Regions from separate parts of the Hydrogenophaga sp. RAC07 genome, predicted to be linked through region 1. Evidence: predicted binding sites of a transcription regulator. Region 1 holds the regulator's gene; each other region holds the start of a gene.
The links. The regulator LexA, encoded in region 1, represses DNA repair genes until DNA is damaged. The targets are predictions, from matches to a motif close to ACTGTATNNNNATACAGT.

Region 1 (6,819 bases):
GTGAAAGAACGCATCGCCCAGCCCGATTGCAACGGCGGCTTTCTGTTCGACGGCTTCCCCCGCACCATCCCCCAGGCCGACGCGATGAAATCAGCCGGCGTCAAGCTCGACTATGTGCTGGAGATCGACGTTCCGTTCGACGCCATCATCGAGCGCATGAGTGGTCGCCGCTCGCATCCGGCGTCGGGCCGCACTTATCACGTCAAGTTCAATCCACCCAAGGTGGAAGGCAAGGACGACGTGACCGGCGAGCCGCTGATCCAGCGCGATGACGACAAGGAAGAAACCGTGAAGAAGCGTTTGGAGGTCTACAGCGCGCAGACCCGTCCGCTGGTGGACTATTACAGCAGTTGGGCGCGCAACGACGCTGCGGCGGCACCCAAGTACCGCGCCATCAGCGGCATGGGTTCGGTGGATGACATCACGGCACGAGCCTTTGAAGCGCTGTCGAAATAAGCGGTCTGCACCCAACAAAAAAACCGGCCTGCGAGCCGGTTTTTTTGTTGGAGTCTTGGCGCAAGCGCATCAAGCCGGACTGGAACGCAACCCGTATACCTTGCCACCCAGGAACACATACTCGGCGCGCACGATCGCCTCCCCGGCTTCGTCTTTGAAGGTGAATCCCACCAACGAGAGCGATTCACCGTTCTTGATTTCGGGCATCTGCCACTGGCCCAGGCGGAACAAGGGCGCCAGCTCGATTTCCCAGCGTCGATCACGCCGCGTAGGTACCACCGCCCTGGACAAGAGCGCAGACCCGTCGACGCCCGCGGTCTGGGCTGGCAGGGCGCGCTGGGCCAGATCGGCGGGCACACGCAGGTTCTCGGGCAGCTCCAGCGACAGTTCCACGTGTGGGTTGCGCCACCTCACATTGACAGCCTTGCCCTCCAGGTAGATCGGCCGCCCCTGGTCAAAGCTGCTCCAGCCGTGGTGCGCCAGCGCACCCGTGGCGACGCCTCCCCAACCCAGGGCAGCGGCCACCTGAACAAATTCACGTCGTTGCATGCGGTTCTCCTTCAAACATAGGCAATCCAGCGTCCACAGGTGACCACGAGCATCCAGATCACCATCGACAAGAGCATGCTCACACGGGCGGTGGTGTCCTGGAGCTGCAACGAACGGCGCGCATGGAACCAGCCGGCATTGCAGCCCGCCAGCATGATCAACGCCATCTTCGCTGTGAACACGCGGTTGGCCAACAGTTCCCCGGGTTGCGTGCCGAACATCAACAAACCTGTCACGACGGCCAGGCCAAACCCGATGCCCACCAAGCCCAGGCTCAACCGCGCCAGTGGTTCGATAGGCAGGGTCGACGCCCAACCGAACACGCGCATCTCCAGCAACACCAGGTTACCCAGGATCAAGGCCACACCGATCAGGTGCACCACCTCCAGCATGGGATACGCCCAAGGGTGGGCGCCGAGTGCCTCCAGCACCTCAGGCCTCCAGCAACTGCAACGCCAGCGCCAGGCGCGCTTTCACAGGCGACAGGCCGGCCGAATCCGGCAACGGCTGGCCCGGGTGTGGCACCACGCGACCGTGCGCGCAGCGGCTGGCCACCACCACCTCGACGCCGCTGGCCTGTGCCTGTTTCAACGCTGCCAGCAGATCGTCGTGCACGGTGCCGTTGCCGGTGCCGGCCACCACGATGCCGCGCAGCGGCTCCGCGGCGGCGGTTTGGCCCAGCAAAGCGCGCACCACCTCCCCATCGGCATTGGCGTGACTGAAGATCAGCTCCACGCGCGGCAGCGCGGCGGCGCCCTTCAGTCGTCGCAGCGCTGCGGCGTCGAAGGCGCCCTCGGGCACCGCCTGAGGCCAGGGCCTGAACACGCGCAACTGCGCCTCTTCCACACAACCGAGCTCGCCCGCGTCACCCGAGTCGAACGGGTCTGTTCTGTAGGGATGCACCTTGGCCACGTCGATCGCACCGTGAATTCGACCAGCGCACACCACCACCACGCCACGGGCCTCAGGATGCAACGCCACCGCCACCGCATCGCTCAGGTTCTGCGGCCCGTCGGGCACCAGCGCCGTGGCCGGCCGCATCGCACACGTGAGCACCACCGGCTTGGATGGTTTCAGCACGGTCTGCAACAGAAAGGCGGTCTCCTCGATCGTGTCGGTGCCGTGGGTGATCACGATACCGGCCACCTCGGGCCGATCGAGGTGCTCAGCCACCCGCGCGGCGAGCGCATGCCACACGCTCAGCACCATGTCCTTGCTGTTGATCTGCGCCACCTGCTCCACGTCCAGCGGACAAGTCGCCAGGGCGGGCACCATGGCCACGAGCTCGCTCACCGCCACCTGCCCGGCCACATAGCCCACGTTGTCGTTCGCCCGGTTGGCGCGTCCGGCAATCGTGCCGCCCGTGCCCAAAACCACGAGGCGGCGCGCCTGGTTTGCATTCACCACTTGCCAAGTCCTTTGAACTGGTTAAAAATACAGCCACTGGATAAGAAAACAGTGACCCGCCGTTCGGATACCCCGCCCGGTGAGGCATACACCCCGAAGAGGTCCACATGCTCGACATGCCCGCCACCACGCCCAAGCTCACCGCCCGGCAGCAGCAGATTCTGGAGCTCATCCAGACCGCCATTGCCCGCACCGGTTCGCCGCCCACGCGGGCTGAAATTGCCAGCGAACTCGGCTTCAAGTCGGCCAACGCGGCCGAGGAGCACTTGCAGGCCCTGGCACGCAAAGGGGTCATCGAACTGGTCAGCGGCACCTCGCGCGGCATTCGCCTGCGCAGCGAAGATCTCCGCTCCATCAACGATTCGCGCGGGCGCCAGCTTACACTCCCGCTCCCCAGCCTGGCCCAGCTCATGCTCCCCCTGATTGGCCGCGTGGCCGCCGGCTCACCCATCCTGGCGCAAGAGCATGTGGACCAGACCTACCACGTCGAGCGCAGCCTGTTCCAGCGCGAGCCCGACTACCTGCTCAAGGTGCGCGGCATGTCCATGCGCGACGTCGGCATCATCGACGGCGACCTGCTGGCCGTGAAGTCTGCCAAGGAAGCCAAGAACGGCCAGATCGTGGTGGCCCGCCTGGGTGACGATGTGACCGTCAAGCGGTTCATGCGCCGCCAAAACGTCATCGAGCTTCACGCCGAGAACCCCGACTACAAGACCATCGTGGTCGAGCCCGGCGAACCGTTTGAAATCGAAGGCCTCGCGGTCGGCCTCATCCGCAACAGTTTCCAACTCTGACCCCTCGGGTCACGTTGCCTCAGCAGGTGGCGGGCGTTTGGTCCGACGGGCGTACCGCTCGTCTTTGGACACATCCCTGCGTTGGCGACTTCCTTGCAATCCTGCCTGTGTTCAACCCCTCGTCTGGAGTTTCGCATGGGAAAAATCTTCAATACCAACACGTGGCGCGCCCCTCTGCAGCTGATCGACTGCTGGCTGCCGCTTCCGTCCGACCGTCCGGCCCGTCCGGCCGCTTCGTTCATGGCGGCCAAAGCCGTGCAACGTTTTGCGCGAGCCGGTTGGCTCAACCGAGAGGCGGCGAACGGGCCTGCCATGCAGGCGAGGCAGCCGGTCGCGACCCAGGCGGGTTCACCTCCCGCATGCCGCGTGAGAGTACTGCGCCAGGCCGAAGCCCACCGAACCCAGAGCCGGGACATGCGCCTGGTCATCTCCGGCCCCATTGGCGATGTGTGCGCGGAGCTTGATCGGCTCGCGGCACTGGAGCAGGCCTCCATGGCACGCGCTGCCTGATCCACGCGACCCGGCCGGGCACTGCAGCGGCGAGGCTTCGTTCAGCGCAGGGCACGAACGGCCCGGGCCCAGGTCGCGAGGGAAAAAGTGGCGAAGGCACAATAGGCGCATGAATATTGTGATTCTTGACGACTATCAGGACGCGGTTCGCAAGCTGAAGTGCGCGGAGAAACTGGAGCCTTATCCGGCCAAGGTGTTCACGAACACGGTCAAGGGCGTGGGTCAGTTGTCGGTGCGGCTCAGAGATGCCGACGTATTGGTTCTGATCCGCGAACGCACCCAGATCTCGCGCCAGCTCATCGAAAAGCTGCCCCGCCTCAAGCTGATTGCGCAGACCGGACGCGCAGGCAGTCACCTCGATGTGGCGGCCTGCACGGAGCGCGGCATTGCGGTGGCCGAGGGTGTGGGTTCGCCCGTGTCAACGGCCGAGCTCACCTGGGCCTTGATCATGGCGTCGATGCGGCGCATTCCGCAGTACGTCTCCAACCTCAAACACGGAGCCTGGCAGCAAGCGGGGCTGAAATCGTCGGCCATGCCGATCAACTTTGGTGTGGGCATGGTGCTGCGCGGCAAGACACTGGGCCTGTGGGGCTATGGCCGAATCGGCCAACTGGTCGCGGGTTACGGGCGCGCTTTCGGCATGCAGGTGGTGGTCTGGGGCAGCGAAGCCTCGCGCGCCCGGGTGGTGGCCGATGGCTTTGAAGCCGCGGAAAGTCGCGAGGCGTTTTTTGCTTCGGCCGATGTGCTGTCGCTGCACTTGCGCCTGAGCGAAACAAGCGCCGGATGTGTCACGCTGGAAGACCTCGGCCGCATGAAACCCACGTCCCTGCTGGTCAACACCTCGCGTGCGGAGCTGATCGAGCCGGAGGCCTTGCTCGCTGCGCTCAACCGAGGTCGCCCCGGCATGGCCGCAGTCGATGTTTTTGAATCGGAGCCGATTCTTCAAGGGCATGCCTTGTTGCGGCTGGAGAACTGCATCTGCACGCCCCACATCGGGTATGTGGAGCAGGACAGCTATGAGCAGTATTTCGCCTCGGCCTTCGACAACGTGGTCAATTTCATCAAGGGAACGCCGACCAACATCGTGAACCCTGGCGCACTTCAAGTCCGCCGGTAGAAGCAGCTCCCAATGAAAAAAGAACGCCGCATCAGCGGCGTTCTTTTCTTTGGGGTTCAGCTTTTGGATCCGCGTCGGCCTTCAGGTTTTCCGTCGTCGGCCAGGTCCGGCGGCGGATCGAAGTCGATCACCTCGAAGTCGATGAAGTTGTCCTCGCCGGGCTGGATGTCGAAGTCTGCAGGTTGTGTGAGCTTGGCCGACGCCTCTACCGCCACATTCACGTCGGGCAGTGACGCTTCAAACCGGGCCATCTCGGAAAGATCGTCCAGGTTGATGTCCAGGCCGAGCCGGGAAGACGCAGGTGGCATCTCGCCCAGACCCATGGGCTGGGTGTGCTGGTGGTCCGGTGCCGCGGCCGGCTGTCTGCTCACGACTGGAGCGACCTTGCCAGCAGCCTTCAATGGCTGCATGGCCGTGTGCTGAAAGTCACTGTTCGCGCGTGGCGCGCTGCCGTCGCGCTGGATGAGGTCCTTGGCGATCGCGTGCAGCATGAGCAGCTCACGGTAAGCCTCCAGATCGAACACCTCGGTGCTGCTGTCGGTGGAGTCGCGGAAGATCGACTGTTCGATCAGATCAAGCACCCGCGGCTGCGGCCAGAGGGCCTGGATGCGGCTGAATGCGGTTTCGTACGACTCCAGCCCCAGGCCCCGCTGCGAATAGCTGTCGAACGGCGGCGCGCCGGCGTTGAACACATGGTTGAACTCGTCGCGCAGGCTCTCGTAGTCCTGGCGGCGCCCGAGACGGTGGTAAATGTGGAACAGGTCGAGGTAGGTCAGTGCACTGGGTTCGTGGCTTTCGGTGAGGTGGTCCTTGAGCACCTGGATGGCCTGCTCGTCCTCCCCCAACGACACGAAGAAATCGGCCTGCTGCTGCACGTCGAACAGCTCTTCGGTGGCCACGGAGCGTGACACGCCGATGGCGCTGGTTGAAAATTCACGCCGGTCGCGGGCAGCAATGGGGCTCTCCGCCAACGACGTTGCCGGCATGGGCTGGGTCACTGCAGGCCTGCCCGAGCGGTCGTCCAGCCCATCAAAGGAAGAGTCCTGGTCCAGATCGAAATCCAGGTCGACATCCGGGCCATCGCCCCTCGGCGTCAACGGGGTCAAGTCGGACGATTTTCCGGCGACGGGATCGTCGCCATCCAGAGGAACGCGCACCGTCTTCTCTTCATCCTCCGGCGCCCACCAGGCCCGCGAGGCCTCGGAGCCCTGCACCACCACCTCTTGCCGCCGCCGCCACACCATCAAAACCGCCAACAGGGCCAACAGCAGGCATGCGCCCAGCAGGTAGACCAACCAGTTCTGGAACCGTTGAGCCTGCGATTGTTCAAGCTGGGCATTGAGGTCGCCCAAGGCGGCCTGGGACCGGGTCTGTTCCTCGCGAAGTTTTGCCACCTCGGATTCGAGCGCAGCGAGCTTCTGCGCATCGCGCAGGATGTCTTCCGGAGTGGCGTTGATGCTTTTCCAGAGTTGCACGGCGGCTGCGCGCGTTTCTTCAGAAGTGCTGGGTTCGCTCAGCAGCAGGGGGGAGAGTTTGAGCGTGGGGTCGCGTTCGATGCCGGTGGTCAGGTCGATCGGATCCAGCTGCAGCCTCGGTACAGGGGGCGCTGCAGGTGGCTTGGACGGCGCGCGGCGAACCACCGAAGGCGGCCGGCTTGCCGGGGCGGCTGCACGTGCAGGCGTTGAAGGTCTAGCCTGTGAAGCAGCAGAAACGGGCGCGGCAGCACCGCCACCCGATGCCGACGAAGAAGCCGCACCGGAAGCGCCGGGCGCCACGGTCACACGAGGCAGCGCCGAGGGATCCGCAGCCGCAGCCGCCGCCACCGCCGGGGCTGCCGAAGGCTGCGAGGCAGCGGTCAGGGGCTCATTGACCAGATCGGCGAGCAAGACAAAGCGGCGCGTGAACTGGGTGCCGCAACCGGCTTTGACGTAGAGGGTGACGAAGGGCTCGTTGACCGGCAAACTGGACTGCACCCGCACCGAAGAT
Region 2 (6,819 bases), 2.2 Mb from region 1:
GTCGCGGGCTTTCTCATCACGATGGGCACGCTGGGCGACAAGCTGGGGCGCCGGCGCATGTTGCTCATCGGCGCGGCCGCGTTCGCCTCGGCCTCGGTGGCCGCCGCCTTGTCCACCACGGCCCACGCCCTGATCGCCACGCGTGCCCTGCTCGGCATCGCCGGTGCGACGCTGGCACCTTCCACGCTCTCGCTGATCTCCAACATGTTCCGCGACGAGCGCGAGCGGCGCGTGGCCATCGGCATCTGGATTTCCAGCTACTCGGTGGGCGGCGCCATCGGGCCGCTGGTGGGCGGTGTGATCCTTCAATACTTTGCGTGGCCCGCGATCTTCTGGGCCGCGGTGCCGGTGATGCTGCTGTTGCTCGCGGTCGGGCCCTTTCTGCTGCCCGAATACCGCGACCCGCAGGCCGGTCGGCTCGACCTGGGCAGCGTGGCACTGTCGATGGCCGCGGTGCTCGGTGGTGTGTTCGCCCTCAAGCAGGCAGCCGAAGGGCAACCGGGTCTCACAACCCTGCTGGCCGCTGCGCTCGGCCTGGCGGCGGGCGTTGCCTTTGTGCGCCGCCAGCGCCGCATTGCTTACCCGCTGCTGGACCTGAAGCTCTTTGGCCAGCCCCGCTTCGCCGCGGCGATCTGCACCTACGCGCTCACCTCGTTCGCGATGTTCGGGGTGTACATCTTCGTGTCGCAACACCTGCAGCTGGTGCTGGGTCTCTCGCCGCTGGTCGCGGGCCTGTGCACCGTGCCGTGGGCGCTGTCGTTCGTGGCGGGATCGATGCTCACGCCCGCGATTGCACAGCGGCTCGGCGCTCCGCAAACCATGATCGCCGGGCTCACGGTGGCCGCCGTCGGCTTTGCCGCCATGGCGATGGTGGACGCTCCCCACGGGCTGGCGTGGCTGATCGGCGGCATGGTGCTCATGGGACTGGGCATGGCCCCGGTGTTCACGCTGGGCAACGACATCGTGATCGGCTCGGCACCACCCGAGCGCGCGGGCGCCGCGTCGGCGCTGTCGGAAACCAGCTCGGAGCTCTCGGGTGCGCTGGGCATTGCGGTCTTCGGCAGCCTGGCCACCAGCCTGTACCGGGCCGGCATGTCGGGGCAGGTTCCGGCCGACACCATGGCCGGCGTTCACACGCTGGGAGGTGCACTCACCGTGGCCGACGGCTTGCCCGCGGCCATGGCAGAGGCTTTGCGCCACGCAGCGCGATCGGCCTTTGTGGACGGGTTTCAAGCGGCCGCGCTGCTGGGCACGGGGATCATGGTGGCCAGCGCGCTGCTGGCCTGGCGGATGCTGCGCACGCCCGCCTTGCGCGGTTGAAGCTCAGTCGTCGGCGTCCAGACCGGGCGCGCCGCGCACCACGCGCCGCACCACGTCGGCGCCGAAACCCCGCGTGAGCAGAAAGCGCATCTGCTTGCCGTGTTCGGCCGCGTCGCGGGGCGGCTCGCCGAACTTCTTGCGCCACACCTCGCGCGCGCGCGCTTCTTCGGATCCCTGCAGACCGGCCACCGCGTCAGCCACGGCCTGCGGGTCCAGGCCCTTGGCCTGCAACTCCTGGCGCACGCGTGATGCGCCCAGCTTGACCGAGCGCCGGTGCACCACCGACTCGATCACGCGCTGCTCGCTGATGAAACCCTTGGCCTCCAGCTCGTCCAGCGCCCGGGCCAACTCGCCCGGTTCGGTTTCATGCGGGCGCAGCTTGCGCAGCAACTCGGCCTTCGAGTGTTCGCGGCCTGAAAGCAGGCGCAGCGCCCGGCCCTTCAGGGATATCTGGTCAAAGCCCATGTCGGGACCTTCGCCGGGGAGCGTGGGGGCTCATGGTGTCACTCGCTCACGGCCGAGGCCGTGAGTGCTGCTCTCACTCGGCCAGCGGGGCGGTGTTGGCTTCGGCCTTGGCAGCGGCTTTTGCAGCCTTGCCGCCTTTGGCCGGCGCCGGCGCTTCGTCCACCGGCAGCAGCGGCACGCCCAACTCGGTGCGTACCTTGTTCTCGATCTCGACGCGCAACTCGGGGTTCTCGCGCAGGAATTCGCGCGAGTTGTCGCGGCCCTGTCCGATCTTTTCGCCGTTGTAGGCGTACCAGGCGCCCGACTTCTCGACCACGCGGTGCACCACGCCCAGGTCCAGGATCTCGCCTTCGCGGCTGATGCCTTCACCGAACAGGATGTCGAACTCGGCCGTCTTGAAGGGCGGCGCGACCTTGTTCTTGACGACCTTGACCTTGGTCTCGTTGCCGATCGCGTCGTCGCCCTTCTTGATCGTGCCGGTGCGGCGGATGTCCAGGCGTACCGAGGCGTAGAACTTCAGCGCGTTGCCGCCGGTGGTGGTTTCGGGGCTGCCGAACATCACACCGATCTTCATGCGGATCTGGTTGATGAAGATGACCATGCAGTTGGTCTTCTTGATGTGCGCGGTGAGCTTGCGCAGCGCCTGGCTCATCAGGCGGGCCTGCAGGCCGGGCAGCGAATCGCCCATCTCGCCTTCGAGTTCGGCCTTGGGCGTGAGCGCGGCGACCGAGTCCACCACGATCAGGTCGACCGCGCCGGAGCGCACCAGGCTGTCGACGATCTCGAGCGCCTGTTCGCCGGTGTCGGGCTGGGAAATCAGCAGGTCCTGCAGGTTCACGCCGAGCTTCTGCGCGTACTGGATGTCCAGCGCGTGTTCGGCGTCGACAAACGCGCACTGGCCGCCGAGCTTCTGCATTTCGGCGATCACCTGCAGCGTCAGCGTGGTCTTGCCCGACGATTCCGGGCCATAGATTTCCACCACGCGGCCGCGCGGCAGGCCGCCGACGCCGAGCGCGATGTCCAGGCCGAGCGAGCCGGTGGACACCACCTGGATGTCCTCGATCACCTCGCCTTCGCCCAGTCGCATGATGGTGCCCTTGCCGAACTGCTTTTCGATCTGGGCCAGCGCGACCTGCAAGGCCTTGGCTTTTTCGCTGTTGAGGGGATTGGGCTTGACGGCTGCGTCCATGGGGGCTCCTGGGCTGGTTGGAAGGGTTGGCAAGACCTGTGTGGTTGTGTACAGGCTGGATGCTTGAACAGCAGTTTACAGGCGCATTGAAATCAAACAACCCGATATTTGGTCAGTTTGCCTTACCATTCGCCCATGATCGACAACACCCCCGAATCCCCCGCCGAACCCGACGACCGCTGGCGCGGCGGCCACCTCGGTCGGCTGATGGGCCTGGCGCTGCGCCGCTTCGACGAGCGTGTGCTCAGCCTGATGGCGCACGACGTCAACGTGCCGCTGGCGCTCTCGCACCTGGCCGCGCGCGCGCAGGTGGGCGCGGCCCACATCCACATCACGCGCCACCTCGGCCTGCACGGCTCGCGCCTGACCGAGCTGGCGCACCAGGCCGGCATGAGCAAACAGGCCATGGGCGACCTGGTGACCCAGTGCGAGGCCTGGGGGCTGGTGCGGCGCGAGCCCGACCCACGCGACGCCCGCGCGCGACGCATCGTGTTCACCGACACCGGACTGCTCTGGCTGGAGGCGTTCCGCACGGCGGTGGCGCAGGCAGAAACCGAGTTCCGATCGCAGGTGGGCGACGCGGTGGCCACGGTGGTGGCGCTGGGCCTGGAGGCCTATGGGTCGGAGGCGCCCGGTGCCCGTGCAGCCGTGCCAGCCCGGTGAAACCCTGCCAATCAACCGGCTGCAACGCGGGGTATGCGACCTAAAATGAATCCGGCCTGAATGCCGCCCGCCCACGCGCCGCGGCCCCATAACAACGCTGCCCGAGCAGCCCAGGAGACTTCACCATGCGCATCCTGATTGCAGAAGACGACCAGGTCCTGGCCGACGGCCTGTTGCGCAGCCTGCGCGCGGCCGGCGCTGCGGTGGACCACGTGTCCAGCGGCAGCGAGGCCGACGCCGCGCTCATGACCAACAACGAGTTCGACCTGTTGATCCTCGACCTCGGGTTGCCGAAGCTGCACGGCCTGGAGGTGCTCAAGCGGCTGCGCTCGCGCGGCTCTGCGCTGCCGGTGCTGGTGCTCACCGCGGCCGACAGCATCGAAGAACGCGTGAAGGGCCTGGACTATGGCGCCGACGACTACATGGCCAAGCCGTTTTCGCTGCAAGAGTTGGAGGCACGCGTGCGCGCACTCACCCGCCGCGGCATGGGCGGCAGCACCAACACCATCCGCCACGGCCCACTCGAATACGACCAGGCCGGCCGCGTGGCCACCATCGACGGCAAGATGGTCGAGCTCTCGGCGCGCGAGCTGGGTTTGCTCGAAGTGCTGCTGCAGCGCGCCGGGCGTCTGGTGAGCAAGGACCAGCTGGTCGAGCGCTTGTGCGAGTGGGGCGAAGAGGTGAGCAACAACGCGATCGAGGTCTACATCCACCGGCTGCGCAAGAAGATCGAAAAAGGTCCGATCCGCATCGCCACGGTGCGCGGCCTGGGCTACTGCCTTGAAAAAATCGCCAGCTGACGGCCGGGTCTTCAGTGAGCCGCTGCCACCGGTGGGAAGCCGGTCGGCGCCGATGCCCTTCGGGCTGTTCCAGCGCGAACAGCGCAGCCTGTTCGGCGAAATCCTGGACTGGATGCTCACGCCGCTGCTGCTGCTGTGGCCGTTGTCATTGGTGCTGACCTGGTTCGTCGCGCAGGGCATTGCCAGCAAGCCGTTCGACCGCGCGCTCGAGTTCAACCTGCAGGCGCTCACCCAGTTTGTGGTGCGGGAAAACGACCAGATCACCTTCAAGCTCAACGCACAGGCGCGCGACCTGCTGCGCGCCGACGACAGCGACCTCGTGTACTACCAGGTGCTCGATCCCCGCGGCACGCTCATCAGCGGCGAGATGGATTTCCCGCCGCCGCGCGACAACGAAACGCCGGAGCCCGGGCGGGTGATGCTGCGCGACGACGTGGTGCGCGACGACGAGGTGCGGGTGGCCTACACCTGGCTGGCGCGCAACGACCCGCAGCGCCTGGTGCTGATGCAGGTGGCCGAGACCAAAGGCAAACGCTCCACCCTGGCCGCCGAGATCGTCAAGGGCGTGATGGTGCCTCAGTTCGTGATCCTGCCGCTGGCGGTGCTGCTGGTGTGGCTGGCGCTGGTGCGCGGCATCCGCCCGCTCAACGAACTGGAGCAGCGCATCCGCGCTCGCAAGCCCGACGACCTGAGCCCGATCGAGGAATCGTTCATCCCGCAAGAAGTGGCGCCACTGGTGTCGTCGATCAACGACCTGCTGACGCGGCTGAAGGCCTCGCTCACCACGCAGAAACGTTTTCTGGCCGACGCCGCGCACCAGCTCAAGACGCCGCTGGCCGGCCTGCGCATGCAGGCCGAACTGGCGCAGCGCGAAACCGACCCGGTGGAGATCCGCGGGTCGTTGCAGCAGATCGCACGCTCCAGTGCGCGAGCCACCCACACCGTGAACCAGCTGCTGGCGCTGGCGCGCGCCGAGACCACCGGCCGCACGCTGCCGAGCGCGCGCATCGACCTCGGCCGGCTGGTGCCCGACGTGGTGCAGGACGCGGTGCCCCGCGCGCTGGAGGCCGGCATCGACCTCGGCTTTGAAGGCCCGGACGACACCCCCGACGACTGCCTGGTGAATGGCAACCCGACGCTCTTGCAGGAAATGGTGCGCAACCTGGTGGACAACGCGATCCACTACACCGGGCAGGGCGGCGTGGTCACGGTGCGCGTGCTGCTGGACCGCTTCAGCGGCGTGCAGATCCTGCAGGTGGAAGACGACGGTCCGGGCATTCCGGAGAACGAGCGCGAGTTCGTGATGCAGCCGTTCTACCGCGCGCTGGGCACCAACGTCGACGGCTCGGGCCTGGGTCTGGCGATTGTGTTGGAGATTGCGCAGCAGCACGGCGCCACGGTGTCGATGGAAGACGCGCACCCCGAGCGCAGCCGGCGCGGCCTGCGGGTGTCGGTGCGTTTCACGCCGACCAAAACGAGGGCGGCGCAGGAATAGCCGCTGTGCGGTCGGGGCGCATCAGGCCGCCTTGTACACGTTGAGTTGCAGTTTCTCGCGCTCGATGGCGCGCGCCACGCAGGGCAATTCGGCGAATCGCTGCACCAGTTCCCACGTGGCCGGGAAGTCCACAGGGTTGATGCCCGCGTAACCGCCCCAGCGCAGCAAGGTGAGCGCGTATGCATCGAGCGCACCGGGCCGGGCACCCACCATCCATGGCGCCGCTTTGGATGCCAGCGCTTCGATTTCGCCCAGCAGCTCGCGGTAACGCGCCGCACCGAATTCGCGAATGGCTTTCTGCGCGGCGTCGTCGTCGGTGAACTTCTGCGGCATGAACACATGGGTGAAGGTGGGGTGCACCGTGTTGTTCATCCAGGCCAGCACCTGCAGCGCGCGCGCACGCTCCAGGCCCGCAGGCGGCAGGATGCCGGCCAAGGGCAACTTCTCGTCCAGGTACAGCAGGATGGCCACGATCTGCGTGACGACCTCGTCGCCATCGACCAGCACCGGCACCTGGCCGCGCGGGTTGAGCGCCAGGTACTCGGGCGAACGCTGTTCACCCTTGTGCAGTTTCACCATCGAGGGTTCAAATTCAGCGCCGGCCAGCTCGAGCATGGCGTGCGGCACGAAGGAGCAGGCGCCGGGGGCAAAGAAGAGTTTCAGGCTCATGGGTCTCTCTCTCGTGGTCAGTTCAGGTGTGGGCTCAAAAGCCCGGCAATTTCAAACATCGTGACCTGCGGCTTGCCGAACACCGCCGCCAGCTTGGCGTCTGCGTTCACGCGGCGCTTGTCGCCCGCGTCCTGCAGGCCGTTGGCCTTGATGTAGTCCCACAGCTTCTTCACCACTTCGGGTCGGGACACAGCGCCCTCGCCGATCACCGCCGCCAA
Region 3 (6,819 bases), 500 kb from region 1:
GCGACGCAGGCACTGCGCAGTGGCAAGGCCGCGGCTGCTGTGGAAGACGTGGCCTGGGACGGCCAGTGAGCACCGCCGTGGCCGACCCGCGCGCCGAACGCCTTGCGAACCTGTGGAGCCGACTCTCGGCCCAGCACGTGACGCTGGGCGCAGGCTGCGGTTGCATGACGGGTGGCGTCAGTGTCTCGCTGGAAGACTTTGAACTCGACATCGCCGACTACCTGTGGGCCGAGAGCGAACGCCTGGGCCAGGCCGAGGTGGTGGCCTGGCTGCTGCAGCCGGGTCCGATCGAGCAGCAGGTCAAGCCGGTGATGACCCTGCTGACCCGCCTGGAAGAGGGCGAAGCCGACGAGGTCGTGGCCGACTGGCTGCTCACGCGGCTGGCGCGCACGCTCGACTCGTTCGCCAAGCTGCACGGCCCCTCCAGCATCTGAGTCTGCCCATGGCCTTCATCCTGCCCCCTCTGAACACCAGCGATGCCGCCGGGCCGGCCGCACGGATTCCCATCACCGTGCTCACCGGCTTTCTGGGCAGCGGCAAGACCACGCTGCTCAACCGGCTGCTGCGCCAGCCCGACATGCACGGCACGGCGGTGGTCATCAACGAGTTCGGCTCGGTGGGGCTGGACCACGACCTGGTGGACCATACCGAAGAGAACATGGTGCTGCTGGCCAACGGCTGCATCTGCTGCACCGTGCGCGGCGATCTGGTCGAGGCCTTCGAGCGCCTGGCGCAAAGCCCCGAAGCACAACGCGGCGCCCTGCGCCACGTGGTGGTGGAAACCACCGGCCTGGCCGACCCCGCGCCCATCCTGCACACGCTCATGGGCGACCCGCGTCTGGCACAGCGCTGGCGCCTCGCCGGCGTGGCCTGCACGGTGGACGCCTTCAACGCCATGGCCACGCTGGACCAGCACACCGAGGCTGTGAAGCAGGCCGCCGTGGCCGACCGTTTGCTGCTCACCAAGTCCGACCTGGTGAAGCCCGAACACGTCGCGCCCTTGCTGGAGCGGCTGCGCGGCATCAACCCGCTGGCGGTGGTGACGACCGATGCTGCCGACGCCTTGAACGCGTTGCAAGGCCTGCTGGACCGGCCGAGCGCCGCGCTGTGGTTGCCGGTGTCCAAAGACAATGAGCGGTCGTTTTTCTTCCCGGTGGGTGCGCCGGGGCAGCACGACCCGAACCGGCACGATGACCACATCCGGTCGCACGTCATCGTGCGCGAGCAACCGCTCTCGCGCGAAGGCTTCATGGCCTGGCTGGACATGATCGCGGCCATGCGCGGTGACGACCTGTTGCGCGTGAAAGGCATCGTGCACCTGGCCGACGACCCGGAGCATCCGATGGTGATCCACGGCGTGCAGCACCTGTTCCATCCACCCGAGACGCTGGCGCGATGGCCCAGCGAGGACCGGCGCACCCGCATCGTGTTCATCACCCGAAACATGGACGCCGAAGAGATCGACGCGACCCTGAGCATTTTTGAAAGACGCCGCAGCCGCGGCCCACGCCCCTCCCAACCCGTTTGAATCACACAAGGAGACAACACCATGATGAAACAACTGATCGCCTGCGCCGTGCTCGGTGCCTGCAGCCTTTCGCCCGCGCTGGCGCAAGGCAAATTCCCCGACGGCATCGTCAAGCTGGTGGTGCCCTTCGCCGCTGGCGGCGGTGTGGACCAGGCGGCCCGTTTGCTCGGTCGGCAATTGCAGACCGATCTGGGCGTGTCGGTCATCGTGGAGAACAAGGGCGGCGCCAGCGGCACCATCGGCGGCAAGGCGGTGCAGACCTCACCGGCCGACGGGCAGACCCTGCTGTTCTCCGCCGCCACGCACGTGCTGGCCCAGCAGGTGCTGGCCAACCCGCCTTACGACCCGCAGACCGACTTTGAACCCATCGCGCGCGTGGGTGAAGCGCCGCTGCTGCTGGTGATCCCGCCCAATGCACCGCAAAAAACGCTCAAGGAAGTGCTGGACGCAGCCCGTCAGAGCCCCGAGAAGTGGACCGCCGCTTTGCCAGCTCTGGGCGCACCCAGCCACCTGGCCACGCTGCTGCTGGCCAAGCAGGGCAACGTCAAGATCACCATGACGCCATACCGGGGCACCGCGCCCGCGCTGGCCGATGTGGCGGGCGGCCATGTGCAGGTCCTCATGGACTCCATCATTTCGCTGCAAGGCATGGCCCGCAGCGGCAAGGTCAAGCCCATCGCCACCACTTCGGCCCAGCGCAGCGGCGTGGCGCCCGACGTGCCCACGGCCGTTGAAAGCGGCTACCCGGGCATGGTCTACAACTCCTGGTACGGCGTGTGGGCCCCCAAGGGCACACCCAAAGACCGGGTGCAGTTCCTGAACAAGGCCGTCAACAAGGCGGTGGCCGAGCTGGCCAAAACGGGTGCGTTCACCACGCTGGGCATCTTGCCGGTGATTGAGAGCTCGGAACAGTTCCGCAAGTACATCGCTGCCGACGTGTCGCGCAGCGCCGAACTGCTCAAGGAGTCGGGCTTCAAGCCGGAATGACCGTCAGCACCGTGGGTCCGGTCCAGCCGCTGATCCGGCCATGAGCCGTTTCACATTGCCCACCGCCGCCATCGCCTGCTGACGCAGCTCGGCCACGATGGCGTTTTTTTCTGTGTCTGCAGGGTCGATGCTGGCCGTCATCTTGCCGAAGCCGTCGAGGCGGCTTTCGCGCATCCAGTGGCGCAGGGGCTTGTCCTGGCTCCAGCGCATCTGGTTGGCCAGGCTGACCAGGGTGGACTGGACGTAGCCGCCCACGTTGCGCGGAAAGGGCACAGGGGTGCACAGCGCGTTCTTCGTTGCGTCGTCGTCGTAGTGCGCTTCCACATACGCGCACACGGCGCTGCTGAAGGTCACCAGCGGGGCACGCACGAGCTGGGGCACGATCTTGCCAGGCTGGAAGATGGGTTCGCTGTCGCGCATCTCCACGGCGGAGGCGGTGCAGTTGATGCAGAGCGTGTTGTCGGCCAGGGCCTCGCGGCCTTGTTCGAGCACGAGCGCATCCCGCTCGATGGCCAACACACGGCCCTTGCGGATCACGTGCTGGATCTGCCGCAGCACCTGCACCTCGCCTTCGGAGAGCGTGGCGTAGTGAAACATGCGGGGCGTGTGCTGCGTGTCGATGCGCAGCATCTGGCCGCTGGCCTCCAGGCGCTCGAACAGGTCGGTCACGCTGGTGGCTTCGGCCAATGCCTTCATCTGCGCCAGTTGCCCGCCCATCGAGTGTTTGAAGAACGCTTCGCCGGGTTGCGTGGTGAGCCGGTTCACCACCCACGAGTCGCGCGGCATCACCCAGCTGATGGCGTCCTGCGGCACACCGCATTCGAGCAGCCAAACGGCCGTGTCCATGGCCGTCTTGCCGGCGCCCAGAATGCAGAAGCGGGCAGGGCGCTCGGCAGCGCTTTGCCAGAGCTGGGTGAGCTGCGTGGGTGTGACGAGGCGAACACCCTCGGCCACGCTGAACTTCGGCTTTGTGGTGGCGGGCACGCTGGGGCTGAAGTGGCGCGCGTCCACCAGTTTCCTGCGCACGCTGATGCCGGACCCCGCGCCCGAGAGCAGGGAGGTCACGCGGGCGGTGCCGGCGTCCAGGCCCTCGAAGCGGCTCATGGGGAGGTAGCGCACACGGCCGCTGGGCAGCAGTATCTGGTGCATCACCTGCTGGAAATAACCGCTCACCTCGGCGCCGCTGGCCAGTTCGTGCAGGCCGGCGTTGTGGCCCACCGTGTCCTGGCGACCGGTGCCCAGCGCGAGCGAGTTCACCCCATAAAAGGCCGAGGGCTGGTGCAGTGAGACAAAGGGGTAGGCGTCGTTCCAATGGCCGCCGGGCTGACCATGCATGTCCACCAGGGTGATGTGCGCATCGCTCTCCTGCAGCAGCGTGTCGGCAAAGGCCAGGCCGGTGGCGCCTGCGCCCACGATGAGGTAGTCGGTGTCGTGCACGGCCATGGCGCTGCCCTTGAAGTGGTGCCCGCATCGTGAGGGGCTTGGGCGGTGGCGGCAATGGGGGCAAACCATGCGGGTTGTGTTGCCGCTGGACACCGACCGGCCTTTCATATACTGTACAGACATACAGTATTTATCGGCCTTCCCAACCCCACCCGAACACCCCGCCATGCATCCCGCCCTCGACTGGCAGGAGGACGACCTGTCTTCCGCGCTGATGTTTTCAACCCCGCCCGACCCGCCGCGCCCGGCACGTCCAGTGCGCCTGCCCGGTGAATTGCCCATGGCCGTGGCCGCCGCCATCTGGCGCGGCGACCAGCTGGGTGGCCCGGTCTCGGCCGTGCTGTCCAGCGGCTTCGAGGCACTGGACGCGCAACTGCCCGGCGGCGGCTGGCCCTGCCACGGCGTCATTGAAATCCTGGCCTCGCAGAGCGGCATGCTGGAGTGGCGCCTGCTCGGGCCGGCGCTGCGCCAGGTGTGTGCCGCCGGCCGCGCGGTGGTGGTGGTGGGGCCGCCCAAGGCGCCGCACCTGCCGGGCCTGCGCTTCGAGGGCATCGACGAGCGCCACCTGGTCTGGGTGCGGGCCGACACGGCGGCCGAGCGCCTGTGGTCGGCCGAACAACTCATCAAGGCCAACGCCTGCGGTGCGCTGGTGGTGTGGCTGCCGCAGGCGCGGTCTGAGCAGGTGCGCCGCCTGCAGGTGCTGGCCGCCAGTTGCGAAGGCCCGGTGTTTTTGTGCCGCCCCAGCGCGGCGGCGCGCGAATCGTCGGCCGCGCCGTTGCGGCTGCAGGCCCGCGTGGGGCTTGATTGGGAACTGCAGCTGGACATCTTCAAACGCAAGGGTCCGCCGCTGCAGGACACGCTGCGCCTGGGCTCGGTGCCCGGCGGCCTGCGCGCCATCCTCACGCCGCGGCTGCGTTTCCCCAGCCGTCTGTTGCCCTCCGATCTGTCCCGAGAGGCCGACCATGTTGTGGTCAGCACTCCTGCTCCCGACCGCCCCCACCGCGCCGTCCACTGAGGCGGCGCGCCGGGCCGTGGCCACCTGGGCGTTGCAGTTCACGCCCCGCGTGGCGCTGGCCGACGGTGCGGTGCTCATGGAGGTGGCGGGGAGCGTGCGCCTGTTTGGCGGCAAACGCGCGTTGCGCGACCGCGTGGTGGCCGAGAGCGCCGACGTGGGTGTGACCCAGGTGGCCTGGGCGGCCAACAGCCTGGCCGCGCTGGCGCTGGCGCGCGCGGGGCTGGAGAACGGTTTCAGGCAAGCGCTGCCGCTGCTGCTCGATGCCTTGCCCATGCAGGTGTTGAGCGCGGTGCACCCGCATCTCACCACGCTCGCGCACATCGGCTGCCGCACGCTGGGCGACGTGCGCGCGTTGCCGCGGGGTGGGGTGGGGCGGCGGTTCGACAAGCACTTGCTGCAGGCGATCGACCAGGCCTACGGCGCCGAGCCCGAGGCCCATGTGTGGGTGGCGCTGCCCGAGCGGTTCGAGGAGCGGCTGGAGCTCATGGCGCGCGTGGAGCAGGCGCCGGCCCTGCTGTGGGGCGCGCGGCGTTTGCTGCTGGTCATGAGCGGCTGGCTGGCGGCGCGGCGCGCGGGTGTCACGGCCTTCACGCTGCGCTGGGCGCACGACGCCATGCGCGCACGCGACGCGGGCGAGGGCGGCGAGATCACGGTGCGCACGGCCGAGCCCACGCGCGACACCGAACACCTCTGCCGCCTGCTGGCCGAGCACCTGGCCCATGTGCAGCTGCTCGCGCCCGTGGGCGACCTGCACCTGCTGGCCACCGACGTGCAGCCGCTGGTGGAGCGCAGCGCCTCGCTGCTGCCCGACACCGTGCGCCAGGGCGAGACGCTGCACCTGGTGCTGGAGCGCCTGGCCGCGCGCCTGGGGCCGGGGCGCGTGTTGCGCCCGGTGGTGTTGCAAGACCACCGCCAGGAATGGATGTGCCGCTGGCAGAGCGCACCCGAGCCGCTGCCGCGCAAGCCGGCACCCGACACCGGCATGCCACAACCCACCTTTGTGTTGCCCGAGCCCTTGAGGCTGCTGGTGCGCGGCAACCGGCCGATCTACCAGGGCGAGTTGCAACTGCTCGCGGGCCCGCAGCGGGTGGAGGGCGGCTGGTGGGACCGGGTGGATGGGGCGAGCAACACGCGCAACGTGGTGCGGGATTACTGGGTGGCGCTGTCGGCGAAGGCGGGGGTGTTGTGGATCTTCCAGACGCGGCTGGAAGAAACGCCCGCGTGGTATTTGCATGGACATTTCGCATGAGGTGGGCCCCCATCCCAGCCTTCCCCCAGAGGGGGAAGGAGCAAGACGTTGCTCAGGCGTGCGTGTCTGACCCCTTCCCCCCCTGGGGGAAGGTTGGGATGGGGGCTCCCCGGCCATGAAGCTGCCCGACTACGCCGAGCTGCGCTGCATCTCCAACTTCACCTTCCTGCGCGGCGCCAGCCACGCCGAAGAGCTGGTGGAGCGCGCCCAGGCGCTGGGCTACCGCGCGCTCGCGCTGGTGGACGAATGTTCCCTGGCGGGGGTGGTGCGGGCCCACGTGGCCGCCAAAAAACACGGCCTGCCGCTGCTGGTGGGCAGCCAGTTCCGGGTGCAGTGCGACACACCCTTCACCCTCATCGTGCTGGCCTGCAACCTCAACGGTTACGGCAACCTGTGCGAGTTCATCACACATCTGCGGCGCACGTCGCCCAAGGGCAGCTACCACCTCACGCTGGACGCCATCCGCGCCGAAGCGCTGGCCGATTGCGTGGTGATCGCCGTGCCCGATCGCGACAGCGCGCAGGACCCGATGGACACCACAGCGCGCTGGCTGCTGCAGCATTTCATCGGCCGCTGCTGGCTGGGTGTGACGCAGTT

Region 2: the regulator LexA is predicted to act here: its motif matches at 3,029-3,046, upstream of recA (recombinase RecA).
Region 3: the regulator LexA is predicted to act here: its motif matches at 4,069-4,086, upstream of imuA (translesion DNA synthesis-associated protein ImuA).

Annotation. Positions count from the first base shown of each region.
Region 1 is NZ_CP016449.1:1,928,724-1,935,542, forward strand. It holds gene adk (adenylate kinase) at 1-456, shown strand, start outside; gene BSY239_RS09010 (DUF6152 family protein) at 526-1,005, opposite strand; gene BSY239_RS09015 (hypothetical protein) at 1,017-1,436, opposite strand; gene BSY239_RS09020 (asparaginase) at 1,438-2,409, opposite strand; gene lexA (transcriptional repressor LexA) at 2,529-3,206, shown strand; gene BSY239_RS09030 (hypothetical protein) at 3,342-3,716, shown strand; gene BSY239_RS09035 (D-2-hydroxyacid dehydrogenase family protein) at 3,826-4,833, shown strand; gene BSY239_RS09040 (type IV pilus assembly protein FimV) at 4,890-6,819, opposite strand, start outside.
Region 2 is NZ_CP016449.1:4,411,876-4,418,694, reverse strand. It holds gene BSY239_RS20650 (MFS transporter) at 1-1,320, shown strand, start outside; gene recX (recombination regulator RecX) at 1,324-1,785, opposite strand; gene recA (recombinase RecA) at 1,859-2,974, opposite strand; gene BSY239_RS20635 (MarR family winged helix-turn-helix transcriptional regulator) at 3,110-3,637, shown strand; gene BSY239_RS20630 (response regulator) at 3,763-4,437, shown strand; gene BSY239_RS20625 (sensor histidine kinase) at 4,490-5,932, shown strand; gene BSY239_RS20620 (glutathione S-transferase family protein) at 5,954-6,601, opposite strand; gene BSY239_RS20615 (DNA topoisomerase III) at 6,619-6,819, opposite strand, start outside.
Region 3 is NZ_CP016449.1:1,431,269-1,438,087, forward strand. It holds gene BSY239_RS06700 (hydantoinase B/oxoprolinase family protein) at 1-69, shown strand, start outside; gene BSY239_RS06705 (hypothetical protein) at 66-434, shown strand; gene BSY239_RS06710 (CobW family GTP-binding protein) at 443-1,528, shown strand; gene BSY239_RS06715 (Bug family tripartite tricarboxylate transporter substrate binding protein) at 1,553-2,515, shown strand; gene BSY239_RS06720 (NAD(P)-binding protein) at 2,519-3,958, opposite strand; gene imuA (translesion DNA synthesis-associated protein ImuA) at 4,125-4,973, shown strand; gene BSY239_RS06730 (Y-family DNA polymerase) at 4,921-6,222, shown strand; gene BSY239_RS06735 (error-prone DNA polymerase) at 6,338-6,819, shown strand, end outside.